One region of the Streptomyces sp. NPDC053513 genome, then DNA from elsewhere that is predicted to be linked to it. Evidence: riboswitches for the same ligand, from Rfam matches in the RefSeq annotation. Region 1 holds a riboswitch; each other region holds the start of a gene.

Evidence for each region. Region 1 has a riboswitch for cyclic di-AMP ahead of ACIGW4_RS19425 (LysM peptidoglycan-binding domain-containing protein). Riboswitches for the same ligand answer to the same signal wherever they lie in the genome.
Region 2: it holds a riboswitch for cyclic di-AMP, as region 1 does, so the genes downstream of both, ACIGW4_RS22225 (transglycosylase family protein) here and ACIGW4_RS19425 (LysM peptidoglycan-binding domain-containing protein) in region 1, are expected to answer to the same signal.
Region 3: it holds a riboswitch for cyclic di-AMP, as region 1 does, so the genes downstream of both, ACIGW4_RS03240 (M23 family metallopeptidase) here and ACIGW4_RS19425 (LysM peptidoglycan-binding domain-containing protein) in region 1, are expected to answer to the same signal.

Annotation. Positions count from the first base shown of each region.
Region 1 is NZ_JBITXP010000010.1:97,797-104,640, forward strand. Features, by position in the region: gene ACIGW4_RS19415 (hypothetical protein) at 221-817, shown strand; gene ACIGW4_RS19420 (phosphoribosyltransferase family protein) at 966-2,270, shown strand; gene ACIGW4_RS19425 (LysM peptidoglycan-binding domain-containing protein) at 2,254-3,144, opposite strand; cyclic di-AMP (ydaO/yuaA leader) riboswitch at 3,149-3,333, opposite strand; gene ACIGW4_RS19430 (hypothetical protein) at 3,701-4,300, shown strand; gene ACIGW4_RS19435 (phosphocholine-specific phospholipase C) at 4,367-6,391, opposite strand; gene ACIGW4_RS19440 (DeoR/GlpR family DNA-binding transcription regulator) at 6,704-6,844, opposite strand, start outside.
Region 2 is NZ_JBITXP010000012.1:170,158-177,001, reverse strand. Features, by position in the region: gene ACIGW4_RS22240 (DUF501 domain-containing protein) at 1-174, opposite strand, end outside; gene ACIGW4_RS22235 (septum formation initiator family protein) at 197-667, opposite strand; gene eno (phosphopyruvate hydratase) at 751-2,037, opposite strand; gene ACIGW4_RS22225 (transglycosylase family protein) at 2,346-3,056, opposite strand; cyclic di-AMP (ydaO/yuaA leader) riboswitch at 3,060-3,233, opposite strand; gene ACIGW4_RS22220 (transglycosylase family protein) at 3,492-4,445, opposite strand; gene ACIGW4_RS22215 (cytochrome P450) at 4,621-5,916, opposite strand; gene ACIGW4_RS22210 (globin domain-containing protein) at 6,005-6,844, shown strand, end outside.
Region 3 is NZ_JBITXP010000002.1:19,204-26,047, forward strand. Features, by position in the region: gene trmB (tRNA (guanosine(46)-N7)-methyltransferase TrmB) at 1-572, shown strand, start outside; gene ACIGW4_RS03230 (PrsW family intramembrane metalloprotease) at 646-1,977, shown strand; gene ACIGW4_RS03235 (aldo/keto reductase) at 1,974-2,921, opposite strand; gene ACIGW4_RS03240 (M23 family metallopeptidase) at 2,967-4,058, opposite strand; cyclic di-AMP (ydaO/yuaA leader) riboswitch at 4,070-4,234, opposite strand; gene ACIGW4_RS03245 (PP2C family protein-serine/threonine phosphatase) at 4,447-5,658, opposite strand; gene ACIGW4_RS03250 (MFS transporter) at 5,773-6,844, opposite strand, start outside.

The DNA.
Region 1 (6,844 bases):
GCCTTCGGACCCGGTTTCCGGTCTCGGCCTTCGGGTCCGGTTTCCGGTCTCGGCCTTCGGGCCCGGCCTTCGGTCTCAGCCTTCGGTCTCATCCGAAGGTCGACGGAGTCGACGACTTTCGAGGACAGCGGCGGGGCCCCTCGGCGGCAGAACATCGTGCTCACGAACCTCAAGGGGGCGGTCTTCCAGGGACCGTCCACGACCGGCAGGAGCACGACCGATGGGCCTCGCACAGTCGCAGCGCCGCTTCCTCGTACGGCAGAAGGTGACGCCCATGGCCAACCGCTACCTGGTGCACACCGTCGGACCGGACGGCAAGGAGGACGAACTCGTCGCCTTCGCCCACCAGAAGAGGATGGCGCTCAAGGAGCACGTCACCTTCTACACCGACGAGTCCCGGCGCCAGGTCCTCTTCACCTTCAAGGCCCGTCAGGTCATCGACCTCGGCGCGACGTACGACGTGTTCGGAGCCTCCGGCACCCGACTGGGCGGCTTCCGGAAGGACTTCGGCGCGTCCTTCCTGCGGAGCACCTGGCACCTGAGCCGGGACGGCGAGGAGGGAGAGGCCACGGGGCAGGAGCGGAACCAGGTGGTGGCGCTGCTGCGGCGGGCCTGGGATTTCCTGCCCTTCGTGGACCTCGTCCCGTTCGTCGTGCCGTACCACTTCGACTTCGCCGAGGGCGGGCGGACCGTCATGTCCGCCGACAAGCTCTTCGGCATCCGGGACCGGTACGTGCTCGACATAGCCGACCCGGAGCTCGACCGGCGGCTCGCCATAGCCCAGACCGTGGCCCTCGACGCCCTGCAGTCCCGCTGACCGCGCCGGGACCTCGTCGGACACCGCCCGCCGTCCGGGGCGCCCCGGCGACGAGGGCGACGCGTCTACCCTGGAAGGACGGGCAGGGGACGGGGCACTCCGTTCCGCCCCGCGCCCGAGCCGCGCACCAGCGGAAGGGCGGCGGACCATGTTCTTCAGCGATCGCACCGACGCCGGGCGGCAGCTCGCCGCCCGGCTCGACCACCTCAAGGGCCATGACGTCGTGGTCCTCGGGCTTCCGCGGGGCGGTGTGCCGGTGGCGGCGGAGGTCGCCGAGGCCCTCGACGCACCGCTCGACATCTGTCTCGTACGGAAGCTCGGCGTGCCGCACCAGCCGGAGCTCGCGATGGGGGCGCTCGGCGAGGGAGGCGTGCGGGTGCTCAACGAGCGGGTGCTCCGCGAGACCCGTGTGAGCGACCACGACCTCGCCGCGGTGGAGGAGCGCGAGCACGCGGAGCTCGACCAGCGCGCCCGCCGTTACCGGGGCAGCCGGCCCTCCGTGCCCCTGGACGGGCGGACGGTCGTCGTGGTCGACGACGGGCTGGCGACGGGGGCCACGGCGCTGGCGGCCTGCCGGGTGGTCCGGGCCCGGGGCGCCGCCCGGATCGTCCTCGCCGTCCCGGTGGCACCGCGGGGATGGACGACCCGCGTGGGCGGCGATGCCGACGAGGCCGTCAGCGTGCACACGCCGGACCTCTTCTTCGCGATCGGGCAGTTCTACCAGGACTTCTCGCAGACACCGGACGCCGAGGTCATCGCCTGCCTGGACCGGAGCAGAGCCGCGCGGAACCCCGGCGCGCAGGGCACGGACGTACGGATCCCGGTCTCCGGGGTCACCCTCGGCGGACGGCTCGCGGTGCCCGAGGACGCCGGCGGCATCGTCCTGTTCGCCCACGGCAGCGGCAGCAGCCGCCACAGCCCCCGGAACCGGGCGGTCGCCGGGGTGCTCAACCGGGCGGGCCTGGGGACCCTCCTCTTCGACCTGCTGACCGAGGAGGAGGCGGGAGACCGGGAGCGTGTCTTCGACACCCCGCTCCTCGCCGAGCGGCTGGCCGGGGCCACGGAGTGGCTGGGCGGGAGAAGCGAGGGCGCGGGACTCCCGCTCGGATACTTCGGCGCGAGCACGGGCGCGGCCGCCGCGTTGTGGGCGGCCGCCGACCCCGCGTCAGCCGTGAGCGCCGTCGTCTCGCGCGGCGGCCGGCCGGACCTCGCGGCCGACCGCCTGGCCGGGGTGCGCGCCCCGACGCTCCTGGTGGTGGGTGGCGCGGACGCGATGGTCCTGGACCTCAACCGGCGGGCCCTGGCCCTGCTGCGCTGCGAGAACCGGCTCGCCGTGGTGGGGGGCGCCGGCCACCTCTTCGAGGAGCCGGGCGCCCTGGAGGAGGTGGCGGACCTCGCCACCTCCTGGTTCGCCGAACACTTCCGGCGGCAGAGGGTCAGTACGCCGAGTTGACGTTGTCGATGGAGCCGTAGCGGTCGGCCGCGTAGTTGCAGGCGGCGGTGATGTTGGCGACCGGGTCGAACAGGTCCATGGAGGTGCCGGGCACGTGGTAGGCGAGGAAGGTCGGCTCGATGACCTGGAGCAGGCCCTTGGAGGGGGTGCCGGCGACCGCGTTGGAGTCCCAGAGGTTGATGGCCTGGGGGTTTCCGGACGACTCGCGCATGACGTTGCGGTAGATCCCGTCGTAGGAGCCGGGGATGCCGTGCTGGCCCATGATGGCCAGGGACTCCCGGATCCAGCCGTCGAGGTTGTCGGCGTAGTTCGTGGCGGCGGCGGGGGCCGCCTTGCCGGCGGCGGGCGCGGCGGCGACGGCCGGGACGGCCTGCGCGGCGGAGGCGCCCGTACCGGTGGCGACGGCGGGAGCGGCCGGCCGGCGCTCGGAGCGGCTCGCCCGTTCGGTCGTGGCGGACTTCTTCGCCTTCGCCTGCGCGGGGGCGGCCTTGGCGGAATCCCGACGAATCGTCAGTTCGAGGCCGGGGCGAATGAGTGACGGGTTGTCACCCACGACGCTCTTGTTGGCACGGTAAAGGCTCTTCCAGCCCCCCTGAATTCCCTTCTTGTGGGCGATCAGGGAAAGCGAGTCGCCCCTCACGACGGTGTACGTGTGCGCGGCGGCCGGGGCGGCGGGGGCCTTGGCGGTGGTGTGCGCGGCGGGGGCGGCGAGGGACTGGGCGGCGATCTCCGGGGCGCCGGCCACGGGCGCGGCGCCGGCGACGGCCGGGGCGACGAGCGGCAGGGTGAGAGCGGCGCCACCCGTGCCGACCAGGGCGAGGCCCCGGGAGACGGGGCTGCGGCGGGGGCGGCGGTGCTTACCGTGAGCAGGCATGACGGTTTCCTCTCCGGCGCCTGCGGGGTGAGCTGTCGGGTTCGGACGGGAGATGTCCGGCCGCGCGCACGCGGCTTCACCCCGAGCCGTTCCGGATTCCGGACCGGCGTATTCGTGGGTCCCCCGCTCCTGCCGTCGGGTGAAAAGGGAGGTTTACCGAGCGGCGGCAGGATTGGGCGTTCCGCTCGAATGGAGGTGACCGTAGGCCAGTAATGCGACGGATAACAAGGGGAGGGGGTCTCTGATATCCGGAAATGGATCACGGAATTCGGTCAATTCAAGATCGATGCCGTCCGGGAGGGGGGTGAACTTCCTTGCGCGGTACGGGGTGGGGGAGAGGGGCGCCAGGCCGTCGAGTCGTGCGAGTGAGTCGTGTCACTCGAAGCGCAATGTCCTATTTGGTGCGTAATTCCCTTCATGGGTAAATGAGGTGGTAATTCATATGGTGGGGTGTTCGTCGAGGGGGTGGGGGCGGGCGACTCTCCGTGTGAGGGTGAAAGCCACAAAACAGACATTCCATCCTGAAAGATGAGGGGAGTCGACTCAGGAGTCCCCCATGCCGCCTTCCTCCGCCCTGCTCAGCCCCGATGCCCTCGACCGCGAGGCGGCAGCCCTCTTCGAGAGCGCCACCTGGCAGCGGATCGTCACGGACTGGACCACCCCCCGGGAGTCGCCGCCGGAGGAGGGCTGGCGGGCGCTGCTCAGCGTGCCGGTGGAGCGGCTCGTGGCCGACGCCCTGGCCGCCCTGCCCCCGGAGCTCCCCGCCGAGCGCCGCATCCCGGGACGGCTCGGAGCCGTGCTGCCGGACCGGCTGCACACCTGGCGCCGCATCGGCCAGACCGAGCTCCGCCCCTCGGTCCACCTCGGCTACGCACGCCTGGTGCTGACGGAGTGGGGCTGGCAGAACGCCCCGTACAAGCTGCGTGACGCGCGCGGCGCCCGGTGCGTCTGCGGGGCCCTCCTCGCCGCCCACCGGCTCGGCTACGGCAGCGCCGACACCATGAACGAGGCGGCCGCCTGGATCATGACCGAACTGCGGTCGCGCGGGTGGCAGGGGCTGATCGGGCCGTGGAACCGGGCCCCCGGCCGCACCGGAGCCGACGCGGTGGCGCTCCTCGACGCCACGGTCCGCCGCGCCGCGCACGCCGGCCGCTGACGCCGCGCCGCCCGGTGCCGGACGGCGGCGGACCGGAGGCCGCGCCGCCCGGCATGCGGGAGGGGGTCAGCCGCTGACGCTCGGGGCTCCGGTCTCGATGTGGCCGGTGTACCGGCGCGACCAGCTCCCGTCGATGTCGGCGAGGATCGTGAAGTCGTACCAGCCGCCGTTGTACGCCACCGCGTTGAAGAAGTCCTCGCGGCTGGAGTTCGCCGGCACCGTGTACGTCCACGGCCCGTCCGAGCGGTAGGCGTTCGAGCGGATCGTGAAGGTGACGGGCCCGGCCGAGGCGTTCGTCATCCTGAACCACAGGGCCGTCCTGCCCGTCCCCGCCTCGGGCGCGAACCGGGCCGCCACCTCGACGTCCTTGCCGGCTTTGGAGGCGTCCCCGATGAAGCGGCGCAGGAAGCGGTTCGGGCCCATCATCGAGATGTCGTACTTCCCCGAACCGGAGCCGAGGCCGATGTTGAAGTAGTCGGTGGCCGTGCCGCCGGGGTCGACGGTGTACTGCCAGGCGGCGGTGTCCCGGTACTGGTGCGGGTGGATCGAGAAGTGCGCCGACCGCTTGGCCTCCGCGCCCTGGTTGGTCATGGAGAACCAGGCGAGGATCTTGCCCGCGGCGCCGAACTCGAAGCGGTCGAGGTTGCCGTTCACCTGGTACGGCAGGGCGCGCGCCGACCGGGTGCCGGACTCCTGGGCGGGCAGCGCGTTGTTCTGCGGTGCCGGGTTCGGCAGCGGGCCGCAGGTGGCCTGTCCGATCACCTTCGCCGTGGACGGAAGGCCGGAGGGCACTCCGTACACCGGGTGGGCGAAGTCGAAGACCCCGGTCAGGTCGCCGGTGACCTTCCGCCGCCAGGCGCTGATGTGGGGGCAGGCGGCGGGGGTGCCGAGCGCCGCCGTCCAGCTCTCCATGAAGCGCAGCACCGAGGTGTGGTCGAAGACCTCGGAGCTCACCCAACCACCCCGGGTCCACGGGGACATGACAATCATCGGGACGCGGAAGCCCAGGCCGATCGGCACGCCGTCGAGGTACTCGCCGGGCGTGCCGGGCGGTGCGACCGGCGGCGGCACGTGGTCGAAGAAGCCGTCGTTCTCGTCGTAGTTGAGGAAGAGGACGGTCGAGTCGAACACCTCGGGATTCGCGGCGAGCGCGCGGTAGACGAGGTCGACGAAGTGGGCGCCGTCCCCCGGAGGGGCGTACGGGTGCTCGGAGAAGGCCTCGCTCGCCACCACCCAGGAGACCTGCGGCAGGGTCCCCGCGACGACGTCGGCGCGGATCGCCGCGGCGATGTCGTCCGGCGTCGAACCGGTCACCTTCGGGACCGAGCCCATGCCCCGGTCGTACAGCGGGTCCCCGGGCCGCGCGTCGGTGAACTTCTTGAAGTACGCGAGGCCGTTGTCGCCGTAGTTGTCCTGGGCGTTCTGGTAGACCTTCCAGCTCACCCCGGCGCGCTGGAGCGCCTCGGCGTAGGTCTCCCAGGTGAGGCCCGACTCGTCGCCGCCGTCCTTGCTGGAGGCGTCGATCTTGCCGCTCCACAGGAACGTGCGGTTGGGGCCCGTGGCGCTCAGGGTCGAGCAGAAGTACGCGTCGCAGATCGTGTAGTGGTCGGCGAGCGCGTAGTGGAACGGGATGTCCCCGCGGTCGAGGTGACCGAGCGTCCGGGTGTTGCCCACGCCCGTGACCCAGTTGTCGAGGCGCCCCTTGTTCCAGGCGGCGTGCTGCGAGGTCCAGCTGTGCGGCAGGTCGCCGTTGCACTGCGCGAGGGTCTCGCCGTCGACCCCGCCGGCCGGCGGGGTGTCGCTGAGCTTCCAGGGGTACTGGCGGCCGCCCCAGTTGGGCTGGTTGAACGTGCCCCAGCCGCCGGGCAGGTTGCCGGCGGCGCGGTCGCCGAAGCCCCGTACGCCCTTCAGGGTGCCGAAGTAGTGGTCGAAACTGCGGTTCTCCTGCATGAGGACCACCACGTGCTTGACGTCGGCGAGGGTGCCGGTCGCGGCGCTCGCGGCGGCGGACGCCCGGACCGGCGGAAGCGCGGCTCCCGCCATGAGCCCCGCGCCGATCCCGACGAACCCCCTGCGGCTGATGGGAATCATGCCTCGCCCCTCCTGTCACGGCGTGCCCCAGCGGCACGTCGGAGACATGATGGGGGAGGGGAGCTTAAAGGTATACAGCCGTGCGGTAATTAATCGATGAATACCCGCGGGACCGGAGGCACCAAGCTGGTAATTGGTTCGACATCAGACCAATGGGTCGAGTGTCGGACCAGTGAGCCCGGTGTCGGACAGTGGGTCCGGTGTCAGGCCGATGAGCCGGGCGTCAGGCCGGTGAGCCGGATGTCGGAGCGGCGGGTCGGGCGCCGGGCCCATGGCCAGGTGACGGGCGAGGTGTCGGGCTCGGACGGCGCGTCAGACGGTGAGGACCTTCACCCCGGCCTCGACGAGCTGCGCCATGGTCTCCGGGGTGATGCCGGTGTCGGTCACGAGCGTGTCGATCCGGTCCAGGCCGCAGATCCGCGCGAACGCCCTGCGGCCCATCTTCGAGGAGTC
Region 2 (6,844 bases), on a different contig from region 1:
CGGCGTGCCGTCGGGGAGCCGGGGCGCGGTCTCGACGACGTCCGGGTTGCCGCACGGGCAGCGGTGCGCGATGGCGCGCAGGCCGCGGGGCGGGCGGCCGAGCTGGAGCTCGAAGGCGGCGACGTCCGTGTCGGTGGGCTCGGTGCGTTCGGTCTGCGGAGGGGGCGTTTCCATGTCTGCCTTGCTCGTCAGGTCGTTACGGGCGGTCGGCGTGGTCGACGCCGTCCCAGAGGTTGTCGTACCAGGGGCGGTCGGCCGCTCCCTGGTCGGCGCGGGGCCGTCGCTCCGCGTCGGGGTCGTTCACGGTGAAGCCGGTCTCGCCGGGCATCACGTAGTGGAGGTGCTCGCGGGCGAGGCGGCGGACGTAGGCCGGGTCCTGGAGGCGGGCCTTCTCGTCCTTCAGCTCCTCGACCCGCCGGGCGGCCTCGGCGGCCTTGCGCTCCTGCTCGGCGATCTCGCCCTGCTGGGAGACGTAGCTCCGCATCGGATAGGCGAGCGCCACGACGAGGGAGCAGACCACGAGGGCGAGGAAGGCCGCGCGGCCGGTGAGCCGGGAGCGGCGGGCCTGACGGCGGGTCTGGGAGCGGTAGACACGGGCGGCGGTCTGCTCGCCGAGCAGTCTGATCCGGGTCGCGGTCGAGAACCGGTCCCGGTCCTTCGCGGCCATGTCGTGTCGCCTCCCCTGTTCACGCGTACGTCCCCGCACACGGTACGGGACCGAGTACGGGGACGTACGGATGAGCGTGGGTGTCAGCCCTTGAAGCGCGGGAACGCGCTGCGGCCGGCGTACACCGCGGCGTCGTCGAGGATCTCCTCGATGCGCAGCAGCTGGTTGTACTTGGCGACGCGGTCCGAGCGGGCCGGGGCGCCGGTCTTGATCTGACCGCAGTTCACGGCGACGGCGAGGTCGGCGATGGTGACGTCCTCGGTCTCGCCGGAGCGGTGGGACATCATGCACTTGAAGCCGTTGCGCTGGGCGAGCTCGACGGCGTCGAGGGTCTCGGTCAGCGAACCGATCTGGTTGACCTTGACCAGGAGGGCGTTGGCGGTGCCCTCCTCGATGCCGCGGGCCAGGCGCTCCGGGTTGGTGACGAAGAGGTCGTCGCCGACGATCTGGACCTTGTCGCCCAGCTTGTCGGTGATGACCTTCCAGCCGTCCCAGTCGTCCTCGAACAGCGGGTCCTCGATGGAGACCAGCGGGTACGCGGCGACCAGCTCGGCGTAGTACTCGGTCATCTCGGCGGCCGAGCGGGACTTGCCCTCGAACTCGTACGAGCCGTCCTTGTAGAACTCGGACGCGGCGACGTCGAGGGCGAGCGCGACGTCGGTGCCCGGGGTGTAGCCGGCCTCCTTGATGGCCTCGACGATGAGGTCGAGGGCGGCGCGGTTCGACTCCAGGTTCGGGGCGAAGCCGCCCTCGTCGCCGAGGCCGGTGGAGAGGCCCTTGCGCTTCAGGACGCCCTTGAGGGTGTGGTAGATCTCCGCACCCCAGCGGAGGGCCTCGGAGAAGGACTCCGCGCCGATCGGGGCGATCATGAACTCCTGGATGTCCACGTTGGAGTCCGCGTGCGAACCGCCGTTGAGGATGTTCATCATCGGAACGGGCAGCAGGTGCGCGTTCGGGCCGCCCAGGTAGCGGAAGAGCGGGAGGTCGCTGGCCTCGGAGGCGGCGTGCGCGACGGCGAGGGAGACGCCGAGGATGGCGTTGGCGCCGAGCGAGCCCTTGTTCTCGGTCGCGTCCAGGTCGAACATGGCCTGGTCGATCAGGCGCTGCTCAGTGGCGTCGTAGCCGACGAGCTCCGGGCCGATCTGCTCGATGACGGCGAGGACGGCCTTCTCGACACCCTTGCCCTGGTAACGGTTGGGGTCACCGTCGCGGAGCTCGATGGCCTCGAAGGCACCGGTGGAGGCACCGGACGGAACGGCAGCACGGCCGGTGCTGCCGTCGTCGAGGCCGACCTCGACCTCGACCGTGGGGTTGCCTCGGGAGTCCAGGATTTCCCGGGCTACGACGACGTCGATGGACGGCACGAGCATCTCCTTCTGGGATGTGACGCTGGATGTGACGCAAGGTCGGTGCAGGGTCGCTTGGCCTTGCGACAAGAGCCTAACCGGCTCGGGGGCTCCGGTCGGTCGGGCGCCCGCCCGCTGGGACGAAAAAGGACCCAAGGGCATGCATCCCGGGACGAAGGACCCCAGATCTACTGGACAGTAACCGCGGAGCCCCCGGAAACAGGGAACCCCGGTCCGGCGCGCACGGGGGAGAGGCACGCCGGACCGGGGTGGTCACCGCGGGAGGGTCGTCGGGGCCGCGTGAGCCGCCGGACTCACGCGGGCCGCCGGACTCACTTCAGGTGGAGCTGCTGACCCGGGTAGATGAGGTCGGCGTCCTGGACGACGTCCTTGTTCAGCTCGAAGAGCTTGGCCCAGCCGCCCTTGACGCCGTGCGCCTGGGCGATCTTGCTGAGGGTGTCGCCGGTGACGACCTTGTACTCGCCGTCGCCCTTCTTGACCTTCTCACCGGTCGGGGTGGTGACGGTCTTGGGGGCCTTGCGCTGCTCGCTGCGGGTGGTCGGCTGCTCGGCGCGACGCTCCTGCTGCTTCGGGGCGGCCTGCTGCGGGGCGGCCTGCTGGGGCTCGGCCTGCTGCTGCGGAGCGCTCTCGGCGGCGCCGCCGTCGTAGGAGGCACCGGAGAGGCCGACGCCGCAGCTCGGCCACGCGCCCTTGCCCTGGCCCGCGAGGACCTTCTCGGCGACGGCGATCTGCTGGGACTTCGACGCCAGGTCGGCGCGCGGGGCGTAGGCGGTGCCACCGAAGGCGGCCCAGGTGGAGTTGGTGAACTGCAGGCCGCCGTAGAAGCCGTTGCCGGTGTTGATGGCCCAGTTGCCGCCGGACTCGCACTGGGCGACGGCGTCCCACTCGGCGGAGGTGGCGGCCGAGGCGGTGCCCGCGGTCATCAGCGGGGCGGCGACGGCGATGCCGGTGACGCCGACGAGCGCGGCGACCTGGCCGGCCTTGGAGGGACGACGGTGTTTGCCCTTGGCGGAAAACAGCATGGGGATTCTCCTCACCGACGCCTGTGAGGTGAGCTGTCGGGTTCGGGCCGGAAAGTTGCCCGGCCGCGTGTCCTTGCACGCGGCTTCACCCCAAGCCGGTCGTCGGCCGTCTGTCTCAACGGCCGGGCCCGGCACTTACCTTGGGTCCCCCACTCCTGCCTTCGGCGCTTGCGCGACGACTGTTCCCATCGACCGACGGCAGGATTCGGCGTTTCGGTCGACGGGGCCCGCGGTGGCGAGCGATGAAGACCGTAGACACAGACCCGCCGGAAGTTCAAAGAGGCACATCGAGGAAAAATCGCCCCTGTTCGCCCTCCGGCGGGCGGTGTTTGCGCAGGTGAGAGGTGACGGAAGCAAAGTTTGCGGACGCGACACGCCAGTTGGGGCGAAGAGACTCATGTCTCACTTGCCCAGAACCGGACATAAGCCCTCGAACTAACCGGCCGCTGTCGTCGAACCCACCGTCAGGTCAAGGCTCTGACCAGGCAGGATGAGGTTCGGATCGGTGCCCACCGTCTGCCGGTTGGCGTCGTAGAGGGCGGTCCAGCCCCCGGGGAGTTCGTTCTCCTGCGCAATGCCAGACAGACTGTCGCCCGGACGCACGGTGTATTCACCCGAAGTGTTCTGACTGTCCGTTGTGCCCGAATCCTTCGCCTCGTCAGTGGCGGGCGTGGCCTCGACCTTTTCCCCCACCTTGTCCGCACTCGAAGCGTGTCGACCCGATTCGGGCGAGCTGTCCGCCTTGCCGGATTCCTCCGGGGCGGCCTCGCCGCGGTGCTTGCCGGTGCCGGGCGCGGTCGACGGGGCGTCAGTCTTCGGCGTGTCGGACGAATCCGGCGTACCGGGCGTAACGGACGCGTCGGGAGTGCCCGGGGCCGTCGGCGTGGCGGGCGCGGTGGACGTGGCCGGCGAGGTCGGCGTGGCGGAGGTCGCCGGAGCGGCCGGCGCGGAGGGGGTCGCGGACGCGGCGGACCGGCCCGCCTTCCCGGCGGCCGAGGGGGCCGCGGGCGTGCCGGCGGTGCGGTCGGACTCGGGCAGGGGGCCGGTGGGCGCCGTCGGGACGACGGTGGGGCCGGGGTTCACCCCGGTGGCCTTGCCGTCGTTGGTCAGGCCGGCGATCGGCGCGCAGGTGGCCCACTCGTCGCTGCCCTTGGCGAGCGCCTTCTCGGCCACCGCGATCTGCTGGGCGCGGCTGGCCAGGTCGGGGCTGGGCGCGTACGCGAGGCCGCCGTTCCGCTCCCAGCTGTCCTGGGTGAACTGGAGGCCGCCGTACATCCCGTTGCCGAAGTTGGCGCTCCACTGGCCACCGGACTCGCACTCGGCGACCCGGTCCCAGGTGGCGGCGTCGGCGGCGGAGGCGGATCCGGTGGCGAGCAACGGCAGTGCCATGGCGGATCCGGTCACGCCCGCGGCGACGACGATGGCGGGGGCCTGACGGGGGCGACGGTGTCGTCCGTTCCCGGAACGCATAGGAGCGCCTTTCGCGTGACGGCTGAGACTGCCGGGAAACGTAGCCGCATTCGAACGTCCGTCACAAGTCGATGGCGCCACGATCACACGAAGATCACATTTCTGATGGCGCATCAGTGGGCGGGACCGGTACGGAAGGGGAGAACTCCACCGGAAGCGTGCGCAAACCGCGCATGATGAGCCCACCGCGCCACCGGAGTTCGGCCGGATCGGCGGCGAGTCGCAGGTCCGGCAGCCGGGTCAGCAGGGTCGCGAGCGCCGTCTGTCCTTCGAGGCGGGCGAGCGGCGCGCCCAGGCAGTAGTGGATGCCGTGCCCGTAGCCGAGGTGCTGGTTGTCGCGCCGGGCGAGGTCGAGTGTGTCCGGCCCGTCGAACCGCTCCGGGTCCCGGTCGGCGGCGGCGAGCACCACGAGCACCGGGTCGCCCGCCGGGATCTCCTGCCCGCCGATGGTCAGCGCCCGCGTCGCGTACCGCCAGGTCGCCATCTCCACGGGCCCGTCGTACCGCAGCAGCTCCTCGACGCCGGTCTCCAGGAGGCCGGTCTCCCCGGCGGCGAGCGAGGCCTGGAGCCGGGCGCGCTGATCGGGATGGCGCAGCAGCTGGTACACGCCGTTGCCGATGAGGTTGACGGTCGTCTCGAAGCCGGCGAACAGCAGGATGAAGGCCATGGCGGCGGCCTCGTTCTCGGTGAGGTGCTCCCCGTGGTCGGAGGCCTTGATGAGCCCCGAGATCAGGTCGTCCGCCCCTTCTTGCCGCAGGCCTTCCCGCTTCCGGTGGATCAGCTCGGCGAGGTAGCCGCGCATCTTCTTCACCGACCGGGCGACCCCGCCGCGCGGGCCCCCGCCGTGCCGGATCATCATCCCGGCCCAGTCCCGGAAGTCGTCCTGGTCCTCCGGCGGCACGCCGAGCAGGTCGCAGATCGCGTAGATGGGGAGCGGGAAGGCGAACTCGTGGATGAGGTCGGCGCTCCCCTTCTCGGCGAAGGCGTCGATGAGCCGGTCCGTGAGCTCCTGCACCCGCGGGGCGAACTCGGCGACCCGGCGCGGGGTGAAGGCCTTCGAGACGAGCCGCCGCAGCCGGGTGTGGTCCGGCGGGTCGATGTTGAGCAGATGCGTCATCAGCTCGGCCTTGCGCTCGCCGGGGATGCCGGTCTTCCCCTTCGCGTGCGGGGACTCGTCGTGGTGCGCGGGGTTCTTGGAGAGCCGCTGGTCGGCGAGGGCCTGCCGGGCGTCCGCGTACCGGGTCACGAGCCAGGCCTCGACCCCGCTGGGCAGCGTCGTCCGGTGGACGGGGGCGTGCTCCCGCAGCCAGGCGTAGGCGGGGTACGGATCGCTCGCGAACTCCCAGGTGAAGAGCTCGGGCGCGGGGGTGGGACCGGGGGACGTACTCACGGCACGACCGTACAGGGCCGCCCCGGAAGGAACGTTTCGTGGAGATCCTGTGAGCAGGTCGTACAGGTCGTGCCCTACATTCCTGTCAGTGGATCACCAGCTGCTCAGGAGCACCTTCGCGGTCGTCGAGAGACGGGCCGAGCACGCCGTCACGTTCTTCTACTCGCACCTCTTCTGGCACAACCCCGGGGTGCGCGAGCTCTTCCCCGAGGACATGCTCCCCCAGCGGGACCGACTCCTCGCCGCGCTCACGCACGTGGTGACCCACCTGGAGGACCCCGGGCTCGCGGCCTACCTCGGGCAGCTGGGCCGCGACCACCGCAAGTTCCTCGCCTCCCCCGCGCTGTACGCGGCCGTCGGGCAGAGCCTGCTCGCCGCGTTCGCGCACGCGGCCGGCGCCGCCTGGACGATCGAGGCGGAGAAGGCCTGGACCGAGGCGTACGGGCACGTCGCCGAGCTGATGCTGGCGGGTGCCGACGCGGCGGCCGGGGCCGGGGAGCCCGCCTGGTGGGACGCGGACGTCGTGCGGCACGAGCGGTACGGCGACGACCTGGCCGTCCTCACCCTGCGCCCCCGGCAGCCCCTCCTCCATCTGCCCGGCCAGTACGTCGGCGTCAGCTCGCTGCGGGTCCCGCGCGTCTGGCGCACCTACTCCCTGGCCGACGCGCCCCGCCCCGACGGCACGGTGGAGCTGCACGTGAGCCGGATCGCGGGCGGCGCGATGAGCACGGCGCTGGTCGAGCAGACGGGGCCGGGCGAGGTGCTGCGGCTCAGCGCCCCCGGCGGCGGGCTGGTCGCGCGGACGCCGCCGGGCGGACTGCGCACCTATATATGCGCGGGTACGGGCTGGGCCCCGGTGCGGGCGCTCCTCGCGGAGGCCGCCGTGGCCGAGCCGGACCTGGAGGGCCGGCTGTTCGTGGTGGCCCGC
Region 3 (6,844 bases), on a different contig from region 1:
TCGACGGCAAGCGGGTTCTCGATCTCGACGAGATGTTCGGCGGGCTGCCCGTCGTCCTGGAGATCGGCTTCGGCATGGGCGAGGCCACCGCCCAGATGGCGGCCGCCGATCCCGGCACCGGCATCCTCGCCGTGGACGTGCACACCCCGGGCCAGGGCAATCTGCTCGGCCTCGCGGACCGGAACGGCCTGACCAACGTCCGGGTCGCCAACGGCGACGCGGTCATCCTGCTGCGCGAGATGCTCCAGGACGCCTCCCTCGACGGCTGCCGGGTCTACTTCCCGGACCCGTGGCCCAAGGCGCGCCACCACAAGCGGCGGCTCATCCAGCCGGAGTTCCTCAGCCTCCTGGCGCCGCGGATGAAGTCCGGGGCCGTGCTGCACTGCGCCACGGACTGGGAGGAGTACGCCGAGCAGATGCTCGAGGTGCTCTCCGCGCATCCGGACTACGAGAACACCCAGGCCGACGGCGGCTACGCGCCGCGCCCCGACTTCCGTCCCCTCACCCGCTTCGAGGGGCAGGGGCTCGACAAGGGGCACGTCGTGCACGACCTGCTCTTCCGGAGGAAGTAGAGGAAGCGGGGGAAGCAGAGGAGAGGGCCTGACTCCGTCGCCGGTGTCGGTGCGGGTCGTTAGGGTCGCTCACGTGTCGAACTTCGCCACCGGCGCCCCGCCGGACGCCGCTCCCGTCCCGCACCGGGACACCGAGGAGCCGGCCTTCCCCGCCGCCGCCGACCGTTCCCAGTGGCGCTACCGGCCCCGCCGGGCCTTCTGGCGCAGCCGGCTGGTCCGCGCGATCACCCTCGTGACGCTGCTCGCGCTCTGCGCCCTGGTCATCCTGGCGCTGGTCCGCGAGCAGACCGGCACGCAGGGCTTCCTCGTGGGTCTGGGTCTGGCCGTGCTTCCCGTACCTCTGCTGCTGTCGGCGTTCCGCTGGCTCGACCGGGTGGAGCCGGGGCCCTGGAAGAACATGCTGTTCGCCTTCGCCTGGGGCGCCTTCGCCGCCGCGCTCGTCGCGATCCTGGCGAACTCCTTCGCGGTCCGCTGGATCGCCACCGCCACGGCCGATCCGGACTCCGCCGACACCCTCGGGGCCACCCTCGTCGCCCCGGTGGTGGAGGAGAGCGCGAAGGCGGCGGCGATCCTGTTGCTCTTCCTCTTCCGGCGGCGGGACTTCGGCGGGCTCGTCGACGGGGTCGTGGTCGCCGGTTTCACCGCGACCGGCTTCGCCTTCACCGAGAACATCCTCTACCTGGGGAACGCCTTCGGCGAGGACCAGGAGTTCGGTTCCTCGGGGATCGGTTCGGTGACCGCCGCGACCTTCTTCGTACGGGCCGTGATGTCGCCGTTCGCGCATCCGCTGTTCACCGTGCTCACCGGCATCGGCTTCGGCTTCGCCGCCCTCGCGCCGCGCGGGAAGCGGCTGCGCCGGGTGCTGCTGCCCCTGGCGGGGCTGCTGCTCGCCATGGGCCTGCACTCCGCCTGGAACGGCTCGGCCACCTTCGGCGGCCCGCTGGTCTTCTACGCGGTGTACGGGGCGCTCATGGTCCCGGCCTTCGGCCTGCTGACCTGGCTGGCGGTGTGGAGCCGGCAGCGCGAGCTGCGCACGATATCCGGGGTGCTCCCGGCGTACGCGGCGGCCGGCTGGCTCGCGCCCGCCGAGCCGCTCGCGCTGTCCTCGATGCGCGCCCGGCAGGTGGCCCGCTCGTTCGCCGCCCGGACGTACGGGCCGTCGGCCGCGCGGGCGGTCGGCGAGTACGAGTCCTTCGCGACGACCCTCGCGTTCCTGCGGGACCGGGCCCGGCGCGGCACGGCGGGGCCCGACTTCCCGGCCCGGGAGCAGGAGCTGCTGCACCATCTGTGGCAGCGCCGCGAGGTCGCCTCCCCGGCCCTCACGTACGCGGCCCGGGCGACGGGCCGGGCCTGGGCGCCGCCGCAGTACCTGGACTACGACGGCTACAACCCGTACCGGAGCTAGAGCGCGGAGGCTTCCGTCAGGAGGGCCAGTTCGGTCTCCGTCAGCGTCAGGTCCGCCGCCGCGACCAGGGCCGGGAGCTGTTCGACCGTGCGGGCCGAGGCGATCGGCGCGGCGACGGTGGGGCGGGAGGCGAGCCAGGCGAGGGCGACGGTGGCGAGCTCCGTCCCGTGCGCCCCGGCGACCGTGTCGAGGGCGGCGAGGACGGCCCGGCCGCGCTCGGTGTCCAGGTGCTTGGCGGCGCCGGCGGAGCGGACGCTGTCGACGTCGGCGCCGGGGCGGTACTTGCCGGTGAGGAAGCCGGCGGCGAGTCCGTAGTACGGGACGGCGGAGAGCCCGGCGTGCTCGACGGTCTCCAGGAGCGGGCCCTCGTAGGTGTCGCGCGAGACCAGGTTGTAGTGCGGCTGGAGGGCGACGTACCGGGTGAGGCCCTCGGCCTCGGCGAAGTCGAGGGAGGCGCGCAGCCGCTCGGGGGAGATGTTGGAGGCGGCGACGGCGCGCACCTTGCCGTCCCTCACCAGCTGGTCGAGGGCGGTGACGATCTCCTCGACGGGGACGGACTCGTCGTCGAAGTGGGTGTAGTAGAGGTCGATGTGGTCGGTGCCGAGGCGGCGGAGCGACTCCTCGGCGGCGGCCTTGATGGTGGTGGCGGAGAGTCCCTTGAAGCGGGGGTGGGCGCCGACCTTGGTGGCGACGACGATGTCGGAGCGGTTGCCCCGGGAGGCGAGCCAGCGGCCGATGACGGTCTCGGACTCGCCGCCCTCGTTGCCCTCGGCCCAGGCGGAGTAGACGTCGGCGGAGTCGACGAAGTTGCCGCCGGCGGCGGCGTAGGCGTCGAGGACGGCGAAGGACTGCGCTTCGTCGGCGGTCCAGCCGAAGACGTTGCCCCCCAGGGCCACGGGGAAGACGTGCAGGTCGGAGGTGCCCAGTCGGCGGAGAGAGGTCATGAGTGGATCAACCGTCCCCGCCGCCGGGCCTATTCCGTGGGGTGGCTAGAGGCTCAGGCCCTTGGAGCGGAGCCAGGACGCCGGGTCGATGCCGTCGCCGCCGGCCGTGTGGACCTCCATGTGGAGGTGGGCGCCGGTGACGTTGCCGGTGGCGCCGACGCGGCCGACGGTCTCGCCGGTGGAGACGGTCTGGCCGGCGCTGACCAGCATGGACGAGAGGTGGCAGTACCAGATCTCGGTGCCGTCCTCCAGCTCCAGGACGATCCGGTAGCCGTAGGAGCCGGACCAGCCCGCCGACTTGACGGTCGCGCCGTGGACCGCCTTGAGCGGGGTGCCGGTGGGGGCGGCGAAGTCGAGGCCGGTGTGGTAGCCGGAGGACCACATCGAGCCGGACTGCATGTAGGTGGCGGTGAGGGTGTACGAGGAGACCGGCAGCGAGTAGCTGGCGGCGAGCTGGGCGAGGCGCTCGGCCTCGGCCTTCGCCTTGGCCTCCGCTTCCGCCTTGGCCTTGGCTTCCGCCTCGGCCTTCGCCTTCGCCTCGGCGGCCGCCTTCTCCGCGGCGGCCTCCTTGGCCTTGGCCTCCGCGGCGGCCTTCTCGGCCGCGGCCTTCTCCGCGGCGGCCTTCTCGGCGGCGTCGGCGGAGGCCTGCTGCTGCTCGGCCTGCTGGAGGATGCGGGCGCGCAGGGCCTCGCCCGCGGCGGGGGCGGCGGTCTGCTCGGTGCGCTCGTCGGCCGCGGTGGTGTAGGCGGCGGCGGTGAGCGGGTTCGGGTTGACGCGGTCCGCGGCGACGGGCGCGCTGTGCTCCTCGGGGAGGAGGTCGCCGACGCCGGGGAGGTCGTGGGCGTCCGGCAGGTCCAGGTCGGGGAGGTCCGGCAGCGATATGGCGACCGGGGGCTTCTCCTGCGCGGTGGCGAGGCCGCCCGCACCGACGGCCGCGATGACGCCGACGCCGAGGACGGTGGAGGAGCGGGCGAAGTTGGAGCGCTGCTTGACGACCCGGTGCCGGCCGCCGGAGCGGCTCTCGGCGCGGAGGGAGCCCTCGGTGGGGTTCCACTCGGTGTCGGAGGCGGCGGCGGGGCCCGCACCGCCACCGAACGCGTCGAAGGGGGCTTCGGGTGCGGGGGTGTTGGACGCCACGGGGGCGCGCTCCTTTCCTTCCTTCTCGCCTACCGGGTTAGCTGACGGGTTCGGAGCAGGAAGGTCTCCTACGGGCTCGACCGCGCGCGTGCGTGGTTCGCACGGGTGCGAAGGGGCCCGATTCACCCCAAGTGGTGGTTCCCCGGTTCCTTTTCAGGATTCGGCGCGTGCGCACGGTGCCGCCTCTTGCGACGGCTGGGACGACCGCGCTGCGTTATCGAACGTTAATAGACAGGGGGTCCCGATTCCAAGCCGTTCCCCTTGATCATTCATTGAATTGATGGTGTATCGCCCGAGTTGACCCCCCTTCAGAGAGGCATAAGGGGGGCGGGGCGAAACCCTCGCGACCTGACGTTATGTCAATTGTTATCTCAGTGACACCCCTCGACTACGCCCGGTGACCGGGCCCGCCCGGCGGCACCACCGGCATCGTCCGGCGCCGTTCGGGCTGCCCCGTCGCCGGGCGGCTCACCGCGAGCAGCGCCATGTCGTCCGTCGACCCGCCGCCCGTGTGGAGCCGTACGTCGTCCACGAGCGCGTCGAGCAGTTCCTCGGGCCCCGGGAAGATCCGCCCGGCGAGCCGCGCCGCCGGATCGTAGAAGACGCCGTGCGCGTTCCGCGCCTCCGAGAGGCCGTCCGTGTAGAAGAGCAGCGTCGCGCCCGGCGGGAACGGCCGCGCCTCCGCCCGGTCCGGCCACGCCGCCAGGTCGCCCATGCCGAGCGGCAGCGCCGCCTCGCCCGGCTCCAGCGACTCCAGCCGCCCGTCGGCGTGCAGCATCAGCGGCGGCGGGTGCCCCCGGTTGACGACCCGTACGAAACCGCCGAAGGTCCCGCTCCCGTCGGTGCGCGGGATCTCGGCCAGGACGGCCGTGGTGAACCCCTCGAAGGCGTCGAGACCGTGCCGGCGGGTGCCCTCCCGGGCCAGGGCCCGTTCCAGGCGCTGTGCCACGCCCTCCAGGGTCCGCTCCTGCTCGGCCGCCTCCCGGAAGGCCCCGATGACGACGGCGACGGCCTCGACCGCGTCCAGCCCCTTGCCCCGGACGTCCCCGACCACGAGCCGCACCCCGTGCGGGGTGTCCTGGACGGCGAACAGGTCGCCGCCGATGAACGCGTCGGCCTGCGCCGCCTCGTACCGCGCCGCGCACTGCAGCCCGCCGATCCGCTCGGCGGGCGTCGGCAGCACCGCCTTCTGCGCGGTCTCGGCGATGACCCGTGCCGAGGCGAGCCGCTCGCCGCTGCGGCGCACGACCCGGTTGATGAGGAGGGCGAGCACGGAGACGGTGAGCACGGTCAGGGTCTCGGTGAGGGCGGGGACCTCGTCGGCGGTGCCGTTGTAGAGGTGCAGCCCCACGGAGGCGAGGACGGCGCCGATCCCGGTGAGGAGGGTGGTCAGCATCGAGAAGAAGGGCGCGGCGATCAGCGGGGCGGCGGAGAAGAGCGGCGACGCCGTGTACGCGGGCGGGGTCGCCAGGTCGAAGGCGACCCCACCCACGATGACCAGCGGGGGCAGCGCCCGGATGAACCGCCGGGCACCGCCGTACTCGGGACGGTCCCCGCCGCCCCGCCGTCCTCCGCCCGCCGCTCCTAGGGGGTTCCCCACCTGTGCTCTCCTGCCCGGTCCGACCCCGGCCGCGGTCCGTCCGCACCGCGCCCTCCCAGAGTGGCCGCCGCCGCCCGCGGCGGCGACCCCCACGGGGCCGAGTGGCGTACGGGGTCAGCCGGCCGCGAGCCGCCCGCCCCGGGCGAGGAGCGCCGTCGCCGCCGCGCACCCCAGGCCCACCGCGCACAGCGCGAGCCACGGCGCCGCCGACCAGCCGGTGACGTCGAGGAGCGCGCCGGTCCCCAGGTTCCCGAGGGTGATCCCGATCCCGCACACCGTGTTGTAGAGCCCGTAGTGGGTGGCCACCCAGCGTCCCCGGGACAGGGCGACGAGCGTGTCCATCTCGTACGGGTAGAGCACCGCGTTCGCGACGGCCAGAACCGCCGCGCACAGCAGCAGACCCACCGGCCCCCGACCCAGGACGGCCGGGACGAGGAAGGCCCCGCCCATCAGCGCGAGCCCGAGGACGAGACACCGCTCCCGGCTGAGCCGGCGCCGGGTCCAGGCCGTGATCCGCAGCTGCCCTGCGAGCGCGACGAGCGCCGAGACCACGAACAGCGCGGTCGTCACGCCCGTGCCGCCCGCCGCGAGCGGCAGCGCCAGATAGACCTGGAAGGACAGCACGTACGAGCCGGTCATGGCGAGCGAGAAGAGCCAGAAGGTGCGGTGGGAGAGCACCGTGCGGAACTGCCCCCGTCGTTCCCTGGGCGCTTCGGAGACCCGTACGGGCAGATGCCGGAGCTGTACGAGGGTCAGGCCGGCGAACAGCACCGCCGCGACCACGCACGTCAGCCGGAACGACACCCCCGTCAGGGCCACCCCGACGAGCGGCCCGAGCAGGATGCCCGCCTGGTAGTACGCGTTGAACAGCGCGAAGGCCTCCACCCGGCGCTCCTCCCCCGCCTCCGCCGCCAGACAGGCCCGCACGGCGGGGTTGAACAGCGCCCCCGCGAGGCCCGTCGCGAGCGAGGCGGCGATCAGCGTCGGCAGCGACTGCGCGAAGGCGAGCGCTCCGAAGCCGACCGTCCGCAGCGCGCAGCCGGCCACGATGAGCGGCTTGAAGCCGAGCCGGTCGGCGAGCGCCCCGCCGACGAGGAACATGCCCTGCTGGGAGAGGTTCCGGGCGCCGAGGACGAGACCGACGGCCCAGGCGGCCATGCCGAGCCCGTCCGCGAGGTGCGCGGCC